DNA from 4 places in the Mesorhizobium sp. M0771 genome. Region 1 is predicted to be linked to each of the others. Evidence: predicted binding sites of a transcription regulator. Region 1 holds the regulator's gene; each other region holds the start of a gene.
What was found. Region 1 encodes LexA, which represses DNA repair genes until DNA is damaged. Its sites were predicted from a motif close to TGTTCNNNNTGTGTTCNG; they were not measured.
Positions count from the first base shown of each region.

Region 2: recA (recombinase RecA) is a predicted target of LexA. The motif match lies at 1,472-1,489, and genes of this name have one in related genera.
Region 3: NKI05_RS07425 (YifB family Mg chelatase-like AAA ATPase) is a predicted target of LexA. The motif match lies at 3,552-3,569, and genes of this name have one in related genera.
Region 4: dinB (DNA polymerase IV) is a predicted target of LexA. The motif match lies at 2,829-2,846, and genes of this name have one in related genera.

Region 1 covers NZ_JAMYPC010000006.1:270,719-275,987, forward strand. The annotation lists gene arr (NAD(+)--rifampin ADP-ribosyltransferase) at 1-100, shown strand, start outside; gene NKI05_RS12465 (ComEC/Rec2 family competence protein) at 207-2,675, shown strand; gene lexA (transcriptional repressor LexA) at 2,669-3,451, opposite strand; gene NKI05_RS12475 (GntR family transcriptional regulator) at 3,657-4,421, opposite strand; gene kynU (kynureninase) at 4,590-5,269, shown strand, end outside.
Region 2 covers NZ_JAMYPC010000006.1:39,315-44,583, reverse strand. The annotation lists gene alaS (alanine--tRNA ligase) at 1-38, opposite strand, end outside; gene recA (recombinase RecA) at 310-1,413, opposite strand; gene NKI05_RS11280 (carbohydrate kinase family protein) at 1,696-2,640, shown strand; gene NKI05_RS11275 (pseudouridine-5'-phosphate glycosidase) at 2,711-3,628, shown strand; partial or broken gene NKI05_RS11270 (TfoX/Sxy family protein) at 3,832-4,156, opposite strand; gene NKI05_RS11265 (GFA family protein) at 4,240-4,737, shown strand; gene sufA (Fe-S cluster assembly scaffold SufA) at 4,824-5,204, opposite strand.
Region 3 covers NZ_JAMYPC010000004.1:31,302-36,570, reverse strand. The annotation lists gene gshB (glutathione synthase) at 46-999, shown strand; gene NKI05_RS07435 (glycosyltransferase family 2 protein) at 1,092-2,165, opposite strand; gene NKI05_RS07430 (glycosyltransferase) at 2,350-3,414, shown strand; gene NKI05_RS07425 (YifB family Mg chelatase-like AAA ATPase) at 3,664-5,196, shown strand.
Region 4 covers NZ_JAMYPC010000024.1:55,280-60,548, reverse strand. The annotation lists gene NKI05_RS27795 (hypothetical protein) at 206-508, opposite strand; gene NKI05_RS27790 (hypothetical protein) at 669-995, shown strand; gene NKI05_RS27780 (hypothetical protein) at 1,391-1,612, opposite strand; gene NKI05_RS27775 (heme-copper oxidase family protein) at 1,876-2,283, opposite strand; gene NKI05_RS27770 (hypothetical protein) at 2,438-2,674, opposite strand; gene dinB (DNA polymerase IV) at 2,908-4,149, shown strand; gene NKI05_RS27760 (LysR family transcriptional regulator) at 4,176-5,138, opposite strand; gene NKI05_RS27755 (SDR family oxidoreductase) at 5,250-5,269, shown strand, end outside.

The DNA.
Region 1 (5,269 bases):
GCTCGCTGAATGGCAGGGTCATACACCGGAACAATTGAAGGCAATGCACGATGGGCTTGCTCGCCTGAGGGCGGAGGGCCGGGATATGATTGAGGATTGAGCGTCCTTGGCGGGTCAATTCCGGCGCGGTGGATGCGACCGCACGGACTTTCGCGCTTTGCGCGTTCATGTAGCATAGGAGGTCTGGGGCGCAAGGGGCAGACCCGATGGCTGGACGTGGCCGGGGCACGAAGGAAGGCGAAGGCGGCGAGGCAAGCGTCAGCGAACGCTCGCTGTTTGCCGATAGTCCCTATGCCGAGCCGCTGCCCCTCGCGCTGCCTGAGCCGCATCCCGGCATAGCGCCCGCGCTGCCCGGTGACGCGTTGCCGGCGCAAGTCACAGCGCCCGGATCTATCGCCCGACTGCGCAGACGGCTTCGCCGCCCGTCATGGCCCGCGCTCCGCCGCAGCCTTGCCGTGGCTGCCGACACGGAGCTCGACCGGGGCGTCGCCTTCCTGCTGGTCCCGGTTTTCCTGGCAGCCGGCGTCATCGTCTACTTCTCGCTGGCCGGCGAGCCGGGCTTTGCGCAGCCAATCGCCATTGTGGTGCTGGCGACATGTTGCGCTGTCGCCACGCGATCGCGGCCGAGGACGCATCTGTTCTGCATGGCCGCGATGCTGTGCGCGCTCGGCGTCGTCGCCGCCAAGGTCGAGACCTGGCGCGCCGGAACGCAGATGCTCGGCTCCGAGATTCAGACACGGCTGACCGGCCGCGTCGTCAGTCTCGAACAGATGGAAAGCGGCCGCATCAGGCTGACGCTCGACGTGGTTTCGACCGCTTACCCCGAGCTGCGCTACGCCCCGGAGCGGGTCAGGCTCTCGGCGCGGACCGTTCCCGCCGATATGACCGCCGGCTCCCTGATCACCGGCTATGCCAGGCTGTTGCCGCCGACCGGTCCGGTGCGGCCGGAGAGCTACGATTTCTCCTTCGACAGCTATTTCACCGGTATCGGCGGCAGCGGCTTCTTTCTCGGCAATCCGAAAACCATTGCTACGCAGGGACCGCCGCCGCTGACCGCACGGCTCTCCTCGGCAATCGAGAACGCGCGCGAAAACATTGCCGACCATATCAGGGGCAAGATCGGCGGCGCCGAAGGCGAGATTGCCGCGGCGCTGATTGTCGGCGTGCGCGCCGGCATCCCGGACGAGGTCAACGACGAGGTCAACGAAGCGATGCGGCGCACCGGCATCTACCACATCATCTCCATCTCCGGCCTGCACATGGCGCTGGTTGCCGGCACCATCATGGCGTTGCTGCGTGGCGCCTTTGCGCTGTTTCCCGTTTTCTCTTCGCGCCGGCCGGTGAAGAAATATGCGGCCGCGGCAGCGCTTGTCTCGATCGCCGCCTATCTCGTTATTTCAGGCGTCGTGGTTGCCGCCGAGCGCAGCTTCATCATGCTGGCGGTCATGCTTGTCGCCGTGCTGTTTGATCGCGCCGCACTCACCATGCGCAATCTGGCGATCTCCGCCATTGCCGTCATCCTGGTGTCGCCGCACGAGGTGGTCGGTCCCAGCTTCCAGATGTCGTTTGCCGCCACCGCCGCCCTTGTCGGCGCCTATGCCGGCTGGGCCGATTACCGCGCCGACAAGGTGAGAACGCCGCCGGCAAAGCGCTCCTTCGTCGGCTTCCTGTCGCGAAAATTCGCGCTGGCCATGGGCGGCCTCGCAATGACCTCGATCATCGCCGGCAGTGCAACCTTGCTGTTCGCCATCTGGCATTTTCAGCGTGTGTCGCCGCTCAGCCTGATCGCCAATCTGGCCGTGATGCCGATTGTTTCGTTGATCGTCATGCCCTTTGCCGTGCTCAGCGCACTGGCGATGCCGTTCGGCGCCGACGGGCCGTTCCTCTATGTGATGGGCAAAGGTCTGATGGCGATGATCGCTATATCGGCCTGGATTTCCGAGCGCTCGCCGGTCGACGCCGTCGGGCTGATCTCCATCCGCTCGGTGCTGTTGGTGGCGGTCGCCCTCGTCATCGCCACCATGGCCACCACCTGGCTCAGGTTGGCGGCCGTGCCTTTCGCGCTGGCCGGCCTGTTGACGGTGCCGCAGGTGCTTACGCCAGACGTGCTCATATCCGAGGATGCGCATCTGGTGGCCATGCCGATCGGTGGCGGCGAACTCGCCCTCAACCGCGAACGCTCCAACGAATTCACCACGGACAATTGGAAACGGGCGCTGCGGGCCGAAACCATTATCCCACCTGAGATTTTCGAGGCAACAGATACGCGGTTCGATCTCGATCCGCTCGATCTGCCGCCCGGCTCGCCCTTCTATTGCACCGGCGATCTCTGTATCGCCCGGCACCCTTCCGGAGCCATTGTAGCGCTTGCGAAAGACCGCAAGACGGCGCGGCCGGCCTGTGCCTTCGCGAGCCTGATCGTCATCGATGACGCCACCGCCTACAATCCGTGCCGCGACCCGCTGGTGCTGGTCGTGACGAAGAAACAGCTGGCCCGCGACGGCAGCGCCGCCGTCTTCTTCGATCCGCAATCGGCAGCTGCAGCGCCAACCATCCGCTTCGCCGTCGACAAGCCGTATCGCCCCTGGCACGAGCAACGCCGCTTCTCCCGCGAAGCGCGCGGCCTGCCGCCTTACAACCAGCGTGAAAAGTACAAACCCAAGCCGGCTCAGTAGCGCCGGATCAATCCGACAAGCTTGCCCTGCACCTTCACCCTGTCCGGTCCAAAAATGCGGGTCTCGTAGGCCGGGTTGGCGGCTTCCAGGGCGATCGAGGCGCCCTTGCGGCGGAAGCGTTTCAGGGTCGCTTCCTCATCGTCGACCAACGCCACCACGATCTCGCCGGGGCTGGCTGTGTCGGCATTGCGGATGATGACCGTGTCGCCATCGAAAATGCCGGCCTCGATCATCGAATCGCCCTTGACCTCGAGCGCGTAGTGTTCGCCGCCCATGATCATATCGGGCGGCACCGAGATCGAATGGGTCTGATGCTGGATGGCGTCGATCGGCACGCCGGCGGCGATGCGTCCCATAACCGGGATTGAAATCGCGGAAACGGCATCGTCATTGCCGGCCGACATCGAACGCGACGGCGAGCCCGGCTTGATCTGGCGGCCGAGACCGCCTTGGCCCAACGCGCCTTGTCCTTGGCCGCCTTGCCCTTGGCCGGTTTGACCAAGACTGCCCTGAATGATGCTCGGCGAAAACTTCCTCGCCGCATTGAGGCCTGGTGCGATCGAGTCGGGCAGCCGCAGCACTTCCAGCGCGCGCGCCCGGTTCGGCAGCCGGCGAATGAAACCGCGCTCCTCAAGCGCCGTGATCAGGCGGTGGATGCCGGACTTGGAGGCGAGGTCGAGCGCTTCCTTCATCTCGTCGAAGGACGGCGGGATTCCGCTCTCCTTCAGGCGTTCATGGATGAACATCAGAAGCTCATGTTGTTTGCGCGTCAGCATCGCGGCCCCCAAGGGTTCTGAAACCAGAATCAGAAAAAACAAACCCAGAACAAACACTATCTGTTCCAGTTGTGTTCCGCAACCTTTTAAAGTTTAATGAATGTGTTGACGTTTTGTTCAGCGTAACGTTCGGCGCTGCGAGCGCCGCCTGCGCCCAGTTGCCAGCAACGGGGTGAAACGAAGACAAAGTGCCCTGCGTCGTCGGCTACGATCGCCGCTTCCTTTTCGGACGGGGCTGCGCAGCATCCGCGCGGGGTTCTCTCTGGGCATAGACCCGCAGCGTGTAGCCGATGTGAGCGGTCATCAGAGTTTTCGCACGTTCGACGTCGCGATCGAGGGCCGCTTCCATCAGGGCGGTATGGTGTTCGATCGCCACGGCGTCGCGCAGGGCCGCCACGGCCTTCCGGTGTCCGTCCGTGCGGCCGGCGGCGGCGCGCAGCGTCGGGGCCAGACCCAGAAAGCGGTGATGGCGATGCAATTGGTCGGAAATCGTTGCATTGAAGCGCAGCAGCCAGCTGGATGTCGCGGCACTGAGCAGCGCCGCATGGAAGGCATCGTGTTTTTCGTACCACGCGTCGACCGCATCATCCGATGGATCGTCGAGAACAGACCCGCACCGTGAGAGACGATAGTGGGCGGCAACGACCGCGTCTTCCCACTCACGGTCGCCCTTCTCGATCGATTCCACCAGCAGGGGCAGTTCGACCACCAGCCGCGCACGCGCCAAATCCTCGAGCTCCGCCCGAGAGACGGGAGCGACCGCAAACCCGCGGTTGCTGATGGCGGTCACAAGCCGTTCCGCCTCCAGCCGCGACAGCGCCTCGCGCAACGGCGTCCAGCCGATGCCGTAGGTGTTGCGCAGCGTGCTCAGCTTCAACGGCGCGGCAGGCGCCAGCCGGGTCGCAAGAATATCGCGCCTGAGCAGGCGATAGGCCACTTCCGTCTTCGAGGTCTGCTCGTCATCCAGCATCGTGATCCATCAGACATAAACGCTCGGGCGGATCATTATATATCAAAGCCTTTCAGTGGGTGAATTATATATAATGTTTGACAGTTCAAGGGCGACCACTCAAGATCGCCGGCATGTTTGGGCGGCAGGCTCCGCCGCGCGCGTTTGTCCATGGAGGGGCGCCGGATCATGAGCACGACACCCGATCTCGCTACAATCGAAGCAATGGATGCCGCCGATCCGCTGCGCTCCATGCGTGAACGCTTTGTCTTGCCGCAAGGCGTGATTTATCTCGACGGCAATTCCCTGGGCGCCGCGTCAGCGGTCGTCTTCAGCGAACTGCAGCAGGCCGCCACGCAGGAATGGGCGCACGACCTCATTCGCGCCTGGAACACCGCCGGCTGGTTCAACATGCCGGTGGAACTCGGAGATCAGCTCGGGCGACTGATCGGCGCGGCTGATGGGCAGACGGTGGTCTGCGACACAACCTCGATCAACATCTACAAGCTGCTGCACGCAGCGCTCGGCATGCGGCCGGATCGGTCGGTCATCGTTGCCGAGGGCGACAGTTTCCCGACCGACCTCTACATGGCCGAAGGCGTCGCCTCGACCCGGCCGGGAACGCGGCTGCGGCTGGAGGGCGTCGACGCGGCCGCAATCGAGGAGCTGATCGACGACAGCGTTGCCGTCATCCTGGTCAACCACGTCAACTACAAATCCGGCCAGTTGCGCGACATGGCGGCGCTGACGCGCAAGGCACATGACGCCGGCGCGCTGATCATCTGGGATCTCTGCCACACGGCCGGCGCCTTGCCGGTCGAACTTGACCGTGCCAATGCCGATTTCGCCGTCGGCTGCACCTACAAATA
Region 2 (5,269 bases), 230 kb from region 1:
TCGAGGAATGTCGACCGGATCTCGTTCACGCCACTCATGACTGCTGCCTTTTCGCGAAAACCGCCGGCGCGGCCGGCGGACACTGGTCTCTGCTTTTTAGAAGATCGACTTGGCCTTTTAGCGGGCACGCCCCACCCTGTCCAGAAACACGGAATTGGGCCAATCCGGCAACTGCCAAGCCGGCTTCACGCTGCCCAAAAACGAAAACCGCCGGCGCGAAGGCCAGCGGTTTGAAACGCAATACTAAAGAACTCGGTTACTTAAGCATCGGATAATAGACTGGATTTATGGCCGAACTCTGGCCGTGCCCTACATGGCGCCGGATTCTTCCTCGAAGCCGTCGTCGCTTTCGCCGCGCTCGGGGCCGCCATTTTCGAGAAACTTCTCGGCAATCAGCCCGGCATTCTGCCGCAGTGCCAGTTCGATCTCGCGCGCCGTGTCGGGATTGTCGCGCAGGAACAGTTTGGCGTTTTCGCGACCCTGGCCGAGACGCTGCGAATTGTAGGAGAACCAGGCGCCCGACTTCTCGACCACGCCGGCCTTGACGCCGAGATCGACCAGTTCGCCGGTCTTGGACACGCCCTCGCCATACATGATGTCGAACTCGACCACCTTGAAGGGCGGCGCCAGCTTGTTCTTGACGACCTTGACGCGGGTCTGGTTGCCGACGACCTCGTCGCGGTCCTTGACCGAGCCGATGCGGCGGATGTCGAGGCGCACCGAAGCGTAGAATTTCAGCGCGTTGCCGCCGGTCGTGGTTTCGGGCGAACCGAACATGACGCCGATCTTCATGCGGATCTGGTTGATGAAGATGACCATGGTGTTGGAGCGCGAGATCGAGGCGGTCAGCTTGCGCAGCGCCTGGCTCATCAGACGCGCCTGGAGACCGGGCAGAGAATCGCCCATCTCGCCTTCGATTTCGGCGCGCGGCGTCAGCGCCGCCACCGAATCGACGACCAGCACGTCGATGGCGCCTGAACGCACCAGCGTGTCGCATATTTCCAGCGCCTGCTCGCCGGTGTCCGGCTGCGAGATCAAGAGGTTTTCCAGATCGACGCCGAGCTTGCGGGCATAGACCGGGTCGAGCGCGTGCTCGGCATCGACGAAGGCACAGATGCCGCCCTTCTTCTGGGCTTCCGCCACCGTGTGCAGCGCCAGCGTCGTCTTGCCCGAGCTTTCCGGCCCGTAGATCTCGACAATGCGGCCGCGCGGCAGGCCGCCGACGCCAAGCGCGATGTCGAGGCCAAGCGATCCGGTCGGCACGGTTTCGATCTCGACGACCTGCTCGTTGGCGCCAAGCCGCATGATCGAGCCCTTGCCGAAGGCGCGCTCGATTTGCGACAGCGCCGCGTCCAGAGCCTTTGATTTGTCCACCGCTTTGTCCTCTACAAGCCGCAAAGAATTCTGAGCCATGATACATCACCCCTTGGTCGTCAATGAAGGCCGGACAATCCGTAATCCCTGCCCATTTTGTACTACTTTTGTTCTCGTTTGGCAAGAGGGGTCAAATATCTGAAAAGCAACCTTTATCCGGATTTGTTCTTTTTTTGTCTCATGGTTTCGTTTCCGGATGTATCCACCATTGGGCCAGACGCGCCGGCTGTTTCGATCGGCCGAATCGCCGGCTTGCCTGCGAAGCTCCGCCGCACAGCGTAGCGCTTGTGCGGCTCGAATAACAAAGGTCATATCGCCGGCATGGTGAAATCAGCAAAGATACTGGCGGTGGGCGGCGCCCATATCGATCGCCGCGGCCAGGTGTCGGGCACGTACGTGCCCGCGGCGTCCAACCCCGGCACGATGCGCGAGGATGTCGGCGGCGGCGTCTTCAACGCGCTGCGCAGCCTGGTGCGGCGCGGCGTCTCGGCCTCGCTTTTGTCGGTGCGCGGCGGCGATGCCTCGGCCGAGACGGTTGCGCGCGCCATCGCCGACTCCGGCATTGCCGACCTGTCGGCGGTTTTCCTCGACCGCACGACGCCGAGCTACACGGCGCTGATCGATCGCGACGGCGAGCTGATCACCGGCTTTGCCGATATGGCGCTCTACGATTTGGCGTTCCCCAAGCAGATCCGCCGCTCCAAGGTGCGCGAGGTGGTCGCCGAGGCCGATGCGGTGCTCTGCGACGCCAATCTGCCATCAACGGCGCTGGAGCGGCTGGTGGGGCTCGCCGCCGGCAAGCCGGTGTTCGCCATCGCCATTTCGCCGGCCAAGGTGGTGCGGCTGATACCGGTGCTGAAGGAACTCGCGCAGGTCTTCATGAACCGGCGCGAGGCCATGGTGCTGGCCGGCGTCGATGCCAATGCCACCGAGCGCGAGACCGTCGACGGACTGCGCTGCAGCGGCCTCACCAGTGGCGTGGTGACGGCGGGCGACGGCCCGGTGCTGGGATTCGACGAAGCCGGCGCCTTCTCTATCCTGCCGCCGGCGCCGAGAAAAGTCGCCGACGTCACCGGCGCCGGCGACGCGCTGGCCGGCGCCACCATCGCTGCCCTGCTGCGCGGCCTGCCCCTGCGCCAGGCATTGCGCGAGGGCGTTGCCGCCGCCACGCTGGCCATTGAAAGCGCCGACGCGGTTCCGGCCTTCACGATTGCGACCTTCACCGAGGCACTGGCTCTTGTGCCCGACGCGCAGGAAATGGCATGAGGGCGGCCAATTGCCATTGCCGGAGCGCGACGTCCAAGCGGACGCGCGGATCTCCGGATCGGAGACCATCATGACACCGCAAAGCGCCCGCCCCTTCATCGACCTCCACGCGCCCGTGGCCGAGGCGCTCGCCGCTGGCCGCCCCGTCGTGGCGCTGGAAAGCACCATCATCACCCATGGCATGCCTTACCCCGACAATGGCGCCATGGCCGCCAATGTCGAAAAGATAATCCTGGACAATGGCGCGGTGCCGGCGACGATCGCCGTGGTCGCCGGCCGCATCAAGATCGGGCTTTCCGACGGCGAGCGCGAGTCGCTGGCGATGACCGGCGACGCCATGAAGCTGTCGCGCGCCGATCTCGGCTTTGCGGTGGCGCAAGGCCGCACCGGCGGCACCACGGTCGCCGCCACCATGATCGCGGCCGACATGGTCGGGATAAAGGTGTTCGCCACCGGCGGCATTGGCGGCGTCCACAAGGGCGCGGAAAAAAGCTTCGACATCTCGGCCGATCTCGACGAGTTGGCGCGCACCCCGGTCATCGTCGTCTCGGCCGGCGCCAAGGCGATCCTCGACATCGAAAAGACCCTGGAAGTGCTGGAGACGCGCGGCGTGCCGGTGATTGGCCATGGCTGCGAGACGATGCCGGCCTTCTGGTCGCGGCATTCGCCGTTCCGCGCGCCGCTGACCCTGCACAGACCGGAAGAGATCGCGCATTTCTACAAGACCAGGGCGGCACTTGGCCTGGTCGGCGGCACGCTGATCGCCAACCCGGTGCCGCAGGACGATGAAATCCCGGCCGACGAGATGGCCGGCTATATCGAGGCCGCGCAGAAGGCGGCGGAAGTGCAGAATGTGACCGGAAAGGCGGTGACGCCGTTCCTGTTGGGCAAAATCCTCGAACTGACCGGCGGCCGGAGCTTGAAGACCAACATCGCGCTGGTCGAGAACAATGCGCGGCTGGCGGCGAGGATTGCCAAGGCGCTGTAGGATCGCCTACGTCGGCGGGACAGCACCCCCCTCTGGCCTGCCGGCCATCTCCCCCGCAAGGAGGGAGATTAACAGCTTAGCCGCAGGCTCCCATTTTCAACGATGGTGATTGGCGAAGGCCAATGTGACAACTGATCTCCCCCCTTGCGGGGGAGATGTCCGGCAGGACAGAGGGGGGTGGGAAGAAACGCGACGGTCCCGGTTCACTTCCCCGCCCGCCGCCCCGCCTCATACGCCCGGCGCGCCCACACCCTCATCTCGTCAGGATCATCAAACGCGTCGTCGGGAATGCTCCAGTACGGCATCGCGACCAGCTTGCCGTGGCGGGTGCCGGTATAGGTCCATTGCTTGCAGCCGGCGGCTTCGAAATCGGGGCGCGCTTTGCTCGTCAGCCTTGAGCAGCAATTCGCCGCGCAGCACGATGGCGACGATGAAGCCGTCGAAATAGATACCCTTGCCGCCGAACAGTTTTCGGATACTGACCGGGCCGAGGCCTTCGAACAGCTCTTCGATGCGTTCATTGTCCATGCCGCAATCATGTCACCGGGCTTGCCATGGCTGCAACCAAAAACCAAGCTGGCAAGTTGAGAGCCATCCGTCGGAGTTTTGTCATGCCGCTGCTGCTCAAGGGATCCTGCCGCTGCGATGCCGTCCATTTCGAGGTGGAGAGCAACACGCCGGTGCCGTTCATGCTGTGCTACTGCTCGATCTGCCGCAAGCAGCAGGGCGGCGGCGGCTTCGCCATCAATCTCGGCGCCGATTACAAGACGCTGAAAATCAAGGGCAAGCGCAATCTCGGCGTCTACCAGGCCGAGATCGCGGACGACGAGCATCCAAAGTGTGAGATTTCGACGGGCGAGCGCAATTTCTGCAAGAAGTGCGGTTCGGCGCTCTGGCTCTACGATCCGACATGGCCGGACCTGGTCCACCCCTTCGCCTCGGCAATCGACAGCGAGTTGCCGAAGCCGCCGGAGAAGGTGCATCTGATGTTGAAATACAAGGCGAGTTGGGTCGAGCCGGTGATCGGCAAAAAGGACAAGGCGTTCGACGTCTATCCCGAGGAATCCATCGCCGACTGGCATAAACGGACGAAGATGTGGGTGAAGTGAGGCTCGGAGCGCGACTTCCGATGGTTGGCGCTGCCCCTCATCCGCACTTCGTGACACCTTCTTCCCGTTCATGGGGAGAAGGAAGATCAGGCCGAAGCGCGCGCCTCAGCCAGCGCCTTCAGGTCGGCGGGCTTGAGTTCGACGGATTCGCCGCAGCCGCAGGCCGAACTCTGGTTCGGGTTGTGGAAGGTGAAGCCGGTGCGCAGCGTCGTCTGCTCGAAATCCATCTCGGTGCCGAACAGGAAAAGCGCAGCCTCGGGCGCGACATAGACATGCGCGCCGTCGCGCTCGATATGGTCGTCCTTGGTGTTGGGCTCGGTCACCAAGTCGACCGTGTATTCCATGCCGGCGCAGCCGCCCTTCTTGATGCCGAGGCGAATGCCATGCGCATTGTCGCGCGTAGCGACGATCTCGCGCACCCGGTCGGCTGCCTTTTCGGTCATCGTGATGACGGCGAAGCGTCCCATTCTTTTTCCTCTTCCATTCCATGCAGGTTCAAGGCCTGCCGAATGATTCCTCACCTAAAATGGTG
Region 3 (5,269 bases), on a different contig from region 1:
GCCAAGTTCCGTATATCGGCGACAGAGCCTGCTGGAGACCGGAAGATGCCCCTGAAAATCGCCGTCCAGATGGACCATGTCTCCACCGTCTCGATCGCCGGCGACACGTCGTTTGCGCTGTCGCTGGAGGCGCAGCGGCGCGGCCACCAACTGTTCCACTATACGCCCGACCGGCTGTCGATGCTGGGCGGCAAGGTGTTTGCCCGCATCGAAGAGATGAAGCTCCGCGACGAGAAGGGCAATCATTATACGCTGGGCGACAAAGTGCGCACCGACCTGTCGGAGATGGATGTGATCCTGCTGCGCCAGGACCCGCCCTTCGACATGAATTACATCACCACCACGCACATTCTGGAGCGTATCCATCCCAAGACACTGGTCGTCAACGACCCGGCCTGGGTGCGCAACAGCCCGGAAAAGATCTTCGTCACCGAATTCCCCGATCTGATGCCCGAAACGCTGATCACCAAGGATCCCCAGGAGGTCGCGGCCTTCCGCAAGGAATTCGGCGACATCATCGTCAAGCCGCTCTACGGCAATGGCGGCGCCGGCATCTTCCATCTCAAGGAGGGCGACCGCAACCTCGCCTCACTGCTCGAAATGTTCGCCCAGCTGTCACGCGAGCCCTATATCGTCCAGCGCTATCTCAAGGATGTGCGCAAGGGGGACAAGCGCATCATCCTGATCGACGGCGAGGCGGTCGGCGCCATCAACCGCGTGCCGGCCGACCACGATTCCCGCTCCAACATGCATGTCGGCGGCCGTGCCGAAAAGACCGAGCTGACGACACGCGAACGCGAGATCTGCGCCCGCATCGGGCCGTCCCTGAAAGCACGCGGCTTCATCCTCGTCGGCATCGACGTCATCGGCGACTACATGACCGAGATCAACGTGACCTCGCCGACCGGCGTGCGCGAAGTGCAACGTTTTGGTGGCGCGGATATCGCCAGCCTGTTCTGGGACGCGGTGGAGGCGAAGCGGCGCAATTCGGCCGCGTAGTGTGCGTTGCTACGGAGGACTTTGGTGGGTCCAGAGAAGCATCGAAAGATGCTCTTTATCGGGTAAGACTGCCGAGCAAGCGGCTCATCAAATCAAACTATGTCCCGGAAGCGCCGAGGCCTCAGTTTCGGAGGAAGGAGACCGATAAGTCTGGTCTGCAATTTTAGCTGTGGTGTTGCCCAGTCTTTCAGCAGAAAACCCGCATCGGCGTTCTTTTCCAGCAATGCAAAAGCCGCAGACAGTCCGATCAGGTCGACCAAGGTCCTGCGCATTGAGTGGCGGGAGATTAAATGCGCCAGTCCCGGCGCCACTTCGCACCAACGATTGGCCAGTGCCCGCCGTATCGCTATTTCAGTATCAGGCGACATCCTGCCGAGGCCAACTCCGGTACCCAGGATGCGCCCGTCCGCCCAGCCATTGCCGCCGTGAAGCCGATAACTGCCAAGAGCCCGCCCAATCCTCACGGTTCCGCCGATCATATGGGCGGCACGAGCCATATAACCATCGGCACATATCCTTATTTCGTCCGGATCGGATGGACGCATGATTTCAAGCGGAGCTCGACGAAACATCATCCCCGATGTGGTTGACCAAAACCAACCCACGGTACCCCGATCAATAAATAATAATGTCGGGTCAGCTTCGGTGTCGACATGCAGGTAGCCGCTCATTTTCGGCATCGATCGCGGGTCATTCAGGTGGAATACGGGATGACCGCCCGCAAGCAGTTTGCCGGCCGTATCTATCACCACCTCATCGGAGCTCGACATCGCCGCGATACGGGTGTGGCTGAGATGCGCTCTCACATGGCATTCTATGAAGTCAGGGTGCCAAGCATCGTCACCGTCAAGAAACGAGATCAGGGGCCCGGCTGTCGCGTCAAGCCCGGTCATCATTGCTGTCAACTGCCCGCCATTTTGCAGTCGGGGCAGAAAGCGGAAACGACTGTCGCCAAGCTGGGACAGACACTCTTCAATCCTTCGGCGGGAACCGTCAGTCGAAAAATCATCGACCACCACGCATTCGAACGCAGTGTATGTCTGCGCCGCTACGGATCGGATCGCAGTGTCGATGAATGCCTCTTGATTGAAACAGCCTACGCAAACGGATACGGTTGGTAGCGCGATGTGAGAACCAGCTCCGCTTGGGACGATGTTTTCTTTCAAGAGGCGCTTCTCCGTACACCAGATTTGATCGCCTGAGATATTCCGTCGATCAAATGGCGGTGTTTCTTTGCCAAATTTCTCTCTATCGAAGCGAGTTTTTCTCCGCACTCAAGATCGCAATTGCCGCATGTTGACCCTACAGCACGGGTATCGCCCTCCTACCAAATTCGAGATTGTCAGAGCCATGCTGCGTCATGGCCACAACCTCAGAAAAGGGCACCCTTCCGCGAAGTCGCAACCTGCTCTTCAGGCCAGTTTGCTGTCGGACGATCCGTTCATATCCTATTCGGGAATGTCCGGTACGCCGCTCGGATTAGCAAGTCATATGCCTTTCCGTCCACGCAGCCACCGCGCCTGGTTTCTCATCTCGCCAACCTGGTCCATCGAAAACAGTGCTAGCGTCAAAACCATCCGGACCTATGCCGTTCTGCATAGACTCAAGAACCCCCGTCACTCGCTAATCTTCCTTTCCAACACTCAGCCAGAGGCTGATCTGTTGAACCAGTCCGGCGAGGCCGCCGTCCTGCACAACAAGACGTCAACAACCTCCGAACACATATTCAGGCCTCTCGATGACGTCCCTGTAGAATTTGATGCAATCTACAATGCGCAGCTGGCTCCGTGGAAGCGCCATGACTTGTCGCTTGGCATCCAGCGTTGCGCATTTGTCTTCTATCGAGATTCAAGCGGATCCTCCACGACGGAGTCGGAAAGAGCGCGAATAAATCGGCATAGGGAGCTCGCGCCGCATCACGTCTTTATCAACGAGTTTGACGGCACCGGCAAGCCTGTCCGATTGGCACCGGCTCAGGTGAACACGCATCTAAATCGTGCAGCCGTGGGAATCTGTCTCTCTCACCTGGAAGGACCAATGTTCGCAAGCACGGAATATCTTCTCGCGGGGCTTCCAGTGGTCACGACGCCGAACCATGGCGGCCGAGACCTTTATCTGGATGATGACTATTCGCTTACAGTTCCACCCGATCCTCGATCCATCGCGGAGGCTGTCTTAGCGCTGAAGGAGCGACGAATTCCCCGGGATTACATTCGTTCGCAAACTTTGAAACGAATCGAACGAGACCGCGGGCGGTTCATAGACCTTGTAAACGAGATTTTTCTGGAGAGCGGCTCTTCGCGCCGGATCGCCCTGCCTTGGCCTTTCAGATATCCTGTCATGGAGTGGCTTCCACCGCAGGTCGCGATCGATCGATCGCTTTCAGGTTCGGTCGATGCCTTCATCACCGCTTAGAAGCAACACCCTCAGATTGCCGAAGGGCCTAGTCGCCTTTGTTAACGCGGTCGAGGAGGCGGAGCAGCCGTTCCATTTTGCTCAACCATCTTCCGTTTTTGCAACCGGCACAGCGCGCTGCAACCACCACGAATGCATGTTCCTGTAATGTTCTTGCCTTGGCCTGAAATCTATGGTTGTCTTGTCCTGACGTCGCTCGCGGTCTGAACCACAAGGCCGAGGCGAGCTGATATCCGGGGGCAAAGCAAGATGGTGGCGCGGGTTCGCACGGTTGCTTTCCAGGGCATCGAGGCCGTACCGGTCGATGTCCAGGTGATGATCGCGCCGGGCAAGGTCGGCATGCAGATTGTCGGCCTGGCCGACAAGGCGGTGGCCGAAAGCCGCGAGCGGGTGCAGGCGGCGCTGCACGCTTCGGGCCTGTCAATGCCGTCGAAGAAGGTGACGGTCAACCTGGCGCCTGCCGACCTGCCCAAGGAAGGGAGCCATTACGACCTGCCGATCGCGCTCGGCCTGATGGCGGCACTCGGCGCCATTCCGGGCGATATGCTGGCGTCTTATGTCGTGCTGGGTGAATTGTCGCTCGACGGCACCATTGCCGCGGTGGCCGGCGCGCTGCCGGCGGCGATCGGCGCCAATGCCGAGGGAAAAGGCCTGATCTGCCCGTTCGGCTGCGGGCCGGAAGCGGCCTGGGCGGGCAAGGATTTCGACATATTGGCGCCGCGCAGCCTGATTGCCATCGCCAATCATTTTCGCGGCACGCAGGTGCTGTCGCGGCCCGAGCCCGGCATCCATGTCTCGGCCCGCGACCTGCCCGACCTTTCAGACATCAAGGGCCAGGAAAGCGCCAAGCGGGCGCTGGAAGTGGCGGCGGCCGGCGGCCACAATCTGTTGATGGTCGGGCCTCCCGGCTCGGGAAAATCGATGCTGGCGCAAAGGCTGCCTTCGATCCTGCCGCCACTGGCGCCGAAGGAACTCCTGGAAGTCTCGATGATCGCCTCGGTGGCGGGCGAACTCGGCGAAGGCAAGCTCACCGACCGGCGGCCGTTCCGCGCCCCGCACCACTCGGCCTCGATGGCGGCGATGGTCGGCGGCGGCATAAGGGCACGGCCGGGCGAAGTGTCGCTTGCCCACAACGGCGTGCTGTTCCTCGACGAGTTTCCCGAATTCACGCCGCAGACGCTGGATGCCCTGCGCCAACCGCTGGAGACCGGCGACTGCATGATCGCGCGCGCCAACCACCGCATCACCTATCCAGCCCGCATCCAGCTGGTGGCGGCGATGAACCCGTGCCGTTGCGGCATGGCCGGCGAGCCCGGCTATCGCTGCCTGCGCGGTGAGCGCTGCCGCACCGACTACCAGGCGCGCATTTCCGGCCCGCTGCTCGACCGCATCGATCTCAGGATCGAGGTGCCTGCGGTTTCGGCCGCCGATCTGATCCGGCCGGATCGGGCGGAGAAAAGTGCCGCCGTTGCGCAGCGCGTCGCGCGCGCCCGCACCATCCAGCGCGAACGGTTCGAGCGGCTCGGCGTGACCAGCGCGACCACCAACGCGCATTGTTCGCCATCCGTTATCGAGGACATCGCGATGCCGGATGCCGCCGGCCTGTCGCTGTTGAAGGACGCCAGCGAAAAGCTCGGCTTTTCGGCACGCGCCTATCACCGGGTGCTGAAAGTCGCGCGCACGCTGGCCGATCTCGAAGCCAGAGAAACCGTCGGCCGCATTCACCTGGCCGAGGCGATTTCCTACCGCATGATGTCGGAGCGGGTGGCGCAGGCGGCGTAACGCTCCTCCTTGAGGGGAAGGTGGCCCCGAAGCGGCAGGGTGGGGGTCGCCGAAGAATGGTCGATCTTTTTGG
Region 4 (5,269 bases), on a different contig from region 1:
GCTTCCGGTCATGCCAGCAGAACCCACACCCGCAAGATTCGCATTGAAGCACAATCCCTCAGGAGACCTTCGACATGGACGATGCACGGCTCCAATTCCGGTGGCGATCGCGGCCGGCGCCGGCATTGATCCGGTGACCGCGTCGCGCCCGGCCAAGACCGGAACCGACCGCCTTCGTGCCACGCCGTGAAGTTTCAAGCAAAGGTCATTGCTTCGGCGGCTGCGCAGGCACCTCGCCAGGCTTGATCACCGGCGTCTTGCCCTGGTCCGGCGGCGGCTGCGTCATACCCTGGTCACCACTGGGCGGCGGCTGCAGCACGCCGCCGCAGGGACCGAGCGTGCTGGTCGATTCGCCACCGCCATTGGCGACCGGCGGCTTCTGACCATCGTCCTGAGGCTGCGCTTGGCAAGGCGCGGCAGGGCCGTTCTGGTCGCTATTGTCCTGCGCGGCCGCCGGGTCGACCAGCGCCAAGAGCAGCACGCATGGGATGAGGGGGAAAGTCTTCATGGTCCAGCTCCTCTGGATTCATCTCCTTGGCAAAGCAGACTAGTCCTTGGCAAAGCAGACTGGCGGCAATTGGTTCCACGGAGATGGAGTGGTTGCCGGAACCTGGCAGCCGGAAGTGAGTTCCACCTTCTCGACGCTAAGCCGCCCAGAGGAGGCAATCATGGAACGAAACAGAAAACCCAATGACGAGGTCGAGGCGCCACCGAGCAAAAACGATGCCCGCGACAGGATCGCCAATGATGACGTGGAAGCGCCGACGCCGGGTCGGCAGGATTGGGATGCGCTGCGTGGCGCAACGGTCCTGCCCGACGGAGCAGATGAGGAAAGCCTGCCGGACACCACCGGTGTCGAGAAGGAAGGCGAACTGCCCGAGGAGGATGACGACAACCCCTACCAGGACAGTGACGATGCCTTGCCCGACGACGCCGAGGAAGCCGCCATTGGTCACGACCTGGCGAGGCGCGGCGGCCCGTTCGACGACGTGTAAGGCAGCGACCGCGGACTTTCGAGAAGTTTCCCGGGACGTCCACGCCGTCACCAGTTGGACCAAGGATGAGCTGAAGGCGATGCCGGAGCATCGCGATTGATATTTCGAAGGATCCGGCTGGCCGGATCCTTCGTTTAAGGCGCCTTGGCGATTTTGGCTTAGCCCTTGTGGTCAAGGGCTGGACGGCGACGCAATCTCAGCACGTTCGACAGCCGCGAGGCAGCCGAGAAGCACGAACGCGAAGTCCGATATTTCAAGCGCCGTGGAGGCCGCTCGCCTGAAAGCTTCAAAGTGCGCAAGAGATCCCCGGCGCGGGCGGTGCGGGCACGCTCGCATGCAGCGCTGCGAATCGGGCCATCGACCGCCGGCACTTGAGTGCCGACGGGCTCTGGCCTTCAGTTCGACCCGGGATCGCCGAGCGCCTCGGTGACGAAGGACGCCGCGATCAGGTCGTCGGCGTCGAGGCGTAGGGAGCCTTCGACACCCCCCATGATGGCCGCGACCTTCTGGAAGGTCTGCATCTCGTGTTCAGTAACGCTGGCGTCTCGCATCCTGGCTTTCAGATCGGCGATGCGTCGGCCCAGTGAGGCCGACGTTCCGATTTCTCTGTTCGACATGGTGGCCTGCTCCTCCCCCAACCCATGCTGTGGACGTACTCAAGTCTGCCTATATATAAGGCAGCGCGAATACAGTCGCCGCAACGCGCGATATCTGGGAAGGTTCCGGCGCCAAATAGTCACGAAATAATACGTGGTGGGACTCGGGTATGTTAAGCGCCGACGCGGCGATAGACACCGCAGCCAGCGGCTGCGGCCATCGGCCTGGCCAACCCGCGTGGCGGGTCGCGAACGCGGGTCGGACTTGATCGCTGCGCGAACAGTCAGCGAGAAGCCGGCACCACGCCGGACACCGAGCGCGCCGTTTCGGGCGAAAACACCACGAAAGCAAAAACCAGAACGGCAGCGGCGACGATGAGCGAGCCGCCGGCGACGATCGGTTCAAGCGCCGGGTTTCCCTGCAGCATCACATACAGCGCCGGCAGCATGATCACCAGGCCGAGTGTGTAGAGCCCGTAGTGGATCATGGCGATGCGACGCGCCGCCTTTTGCGGATTGAGCGCGTAGTAGCCGCCGAAGATGGCGCTCGTCACCCAACCGAGCAGATTGATATGCGCGTGCGCCGGAAAAGCGGCGTGGTCGCCCGAGATCGCCATCTGCAGGCCGGCCGCAATCCCCAACATCAGGAACAAGATGGCAGTTTTGAAAAAGAGTTCTGAAACCCTCGGCATGTCATTTCTCCCCCTATGCGGTCTGCGACCGCTTGCGACCTGGAGAATACACCCACGCGCAGAACTTTTCCACGCCCCGGTTATGGGGCCATGCCTGCACAGCTTTTTGCACGCTGTTCGACTTTTCTGGCTGCCACAACCCGGCGCCGCCGCGCTACGGCGTCAGCAAGATGTCGGCGCCCGCTCGCTCGTCGAACACCACCGCGCAGCCGCGCCCCAGCGCCACTGCCGACAGCGCGTTGGCCACCGTCTCGTCCGGCGATACGAAATCACCGGTCAGCACTCGCAACTCCTCCACCGCCCTGGCCATTGACACGCAGTGCCCGGCAACGCGATCGCTCGTGCAGGCGTCAATGACGCTGACGAGGTCGATCATCTCGAACTGGCCCATACCGGCCTCCACAAAAACAGCGTCCCGTCGCGGATATGAACGCCGAGGCGAGAGACAATGTTCCGCAGGTCCGATGCCCAGGCGGAGCACTCGACAGCCCGACCTGGAACGGGCCGGCCGGCGACAACCGCTTCGCTTGACAATAGGCCCTGTTTGTTCTCTATTTGTTCGGCAAAAACGCCTCTCACAACAGACGCGGCTAATGCTGCAACGCCGCAAAGGGAACGGTCGGGATGGAGCCCACCATCCTGCATGCGGATCTCGACGCCTTCTACGCCTCGGTCGAGCAGCTGCTCGACCCGGCGCTCAGGGGCAAGCCGATCGCCGTCGGCGGCGGCGTCGTGCTTGCCGCTTCCTACGAAGCCAGGGTTTTCGGCGTGCGCGGCGGCATGCCCGGACGACGCGCGCGCGAGCTTTGCCCCGGACTGATCTTCGTCGGCGGCCATTTCGCCGACTATCAGCGGCTGGGCGACGCCGCCATCAAGGTGCTCGACGATTTCACGCCGCTGGTCGAGCGGATTTCCATCGATGAAGCCTTTGCCGACGTCGCCGGCTGCACGCATCTGTTCGGGCCGCCGGCCGAGATCGCCGCCACGGTGCGTCGGCGCGTCCGGGCAGAGCTCGGCCTGCCGATCTCGATCGGCGTGGCGCGCACCAAGCATCTGGCCAAGATCGCCTCGCAGGTGGCCAAGCCCGACGGCCTGGTGGTGGTCGATCCGAACACCGAACTTGCCTTCCTGCATGATCTGCCGGTCGGCCTGATGTGGGGCGTCGGCCCGGCGACCAAGGCGCGGCTGGCCGAGATCGGCATCGAGACCATCGGCCAGTTGGCAAAGACGCATAGCGGGGCGCTGCGAAGGTTGCTCGGGCCCGCCACCGGCGAAAAGCTGGCGTCGCTGGCATGGAACCGCGACCCGCGAAAGCTCGAAACCCACAGGCGGTCGCATTCCGCCGGCGCGCAGTCGGCGCTTGGCAGACGGCCGGCCGAGGCGCGTATCTTCGGACCCGTCCTGCTGCATCTTGCAGACCGGGTCGCCAGCCGGCTCAGGGCGAAATCACGGCCCGGGCGCACGGTGACGGTGCGCGTGCGTTTCGCCGATCTGCACGCGGTCACACGCTCGCTGACGCTCGAGCAACCGATTTCGGCAACCGCGATGCTGGCCGAAATCGCCGGGGAGCTGGTGCGCGGCGTGCTGGCCGCCAACCCTCGGGAGAAGACCATCTCGCTGCTGGCGATCTCGGTGTCGCAGCTGGAAGAAAGTGCCGAGCTGCAGTTGGAGCTGCCGCTCGGGCTTGCCGATGAAAAGCAGCGACCCGGCAGCAGGCAAGGCCTGGCGCGCTTTGGCGCCGACCGCGCCATCGACAAGATCCGCCAGCGCTTTGGCAGAGAGGCTGTCGGCTATGGCGCCGTGGCGCTGGAAGCCCGGCGCTCGGTTCCCGATGCCTTCCGCGAACTGGCGGAAAAGGAACTGTGAGTGCGGCGCGACGGCAAGGCCAATGTTTAGGCTGGGCCAGTCCGCGCTGCATTGCCGCTCTGTTTGAGCAGGCCGACCAACCAGGCCAGACCCGCATCCATCAGCGCAACCTTCGGCACGATGCTGTTGATGTTGAAGTGGCCGAGCCGGATGGGCGCATCGACGCCGACGACACCGAAACGGCCGCCATACATGGCGAGGAACCGGCGCGGATAGGCCGATATCAGATCAGTCTGAGCAAGCACGGCCAGTCCGAACATAAAGTTGGGGACAGTCAGCGCGACGCGACGCGACAGGCCGCGTTCAGCCAGCACCCTGTCGACAAACCCGTTCGGATCGCCATTGTTCGAGACGACCATATGCTGCACGCTGCAATAGGCGTCGAGGCACGGATCGCCGGCGAAGCGGTGGCCGGCGCGCATGGCGACGACGAAATCCTCCTCATAGAGCTTGTCGACGGTGAAGCGTGCCGGCAGGCCGTCGAACGGAATCACCGCGACATCCATGGCGCGCGCTTCGAGTTCGGCGACACAGTCGCTCCAGGCAGTAGTGGGCGACGGTTCACCTTGGCGCGGCAGCAGTTGCCGGATGCCGATGTCGATGCCGGGGGCCAAAAAGCGGATCTGGTCGAGCAGCGGCGGCAGGAGCACGGACGACACCGCATCCGGCGCACCGATGGTGAAGCGGCGCGTCGAGCGGGCCGGATCGAACGGCTCGGCGCTGGCGATCACCCGGCGCACCCGCGCCAGGATCTCGGCCACCGGTTCGGCAAGCTCCGTTGCCCGGTCGGTGGGCACGACGCCGCGCGGCGTCTTCAGGAACAACGGATCCCCAAGCAGCTTGCGCAGCCGGCCAAGGCCATGGCTGACCGCCGAGGCCGACAGGTTTAGCCGCTCCGCCGAGCGACCGACATGCCGCTCCTCCATGATGGCTTGGAACAAGACCAGCAAATTGAGATCGGCGCGCGCCAGGTCAATTTTGTTCAGCATATTCCTGAAATCATATCACTGGATTCAGCAGAGTAAAGTTGCGAATGCCTTCTTCGACGCGAAGACGGTGGTGCCGGTTTCGTCGGCACTCATTCAGAGAGGAGCAAATCCATGCCAAACTTTCCCAATTC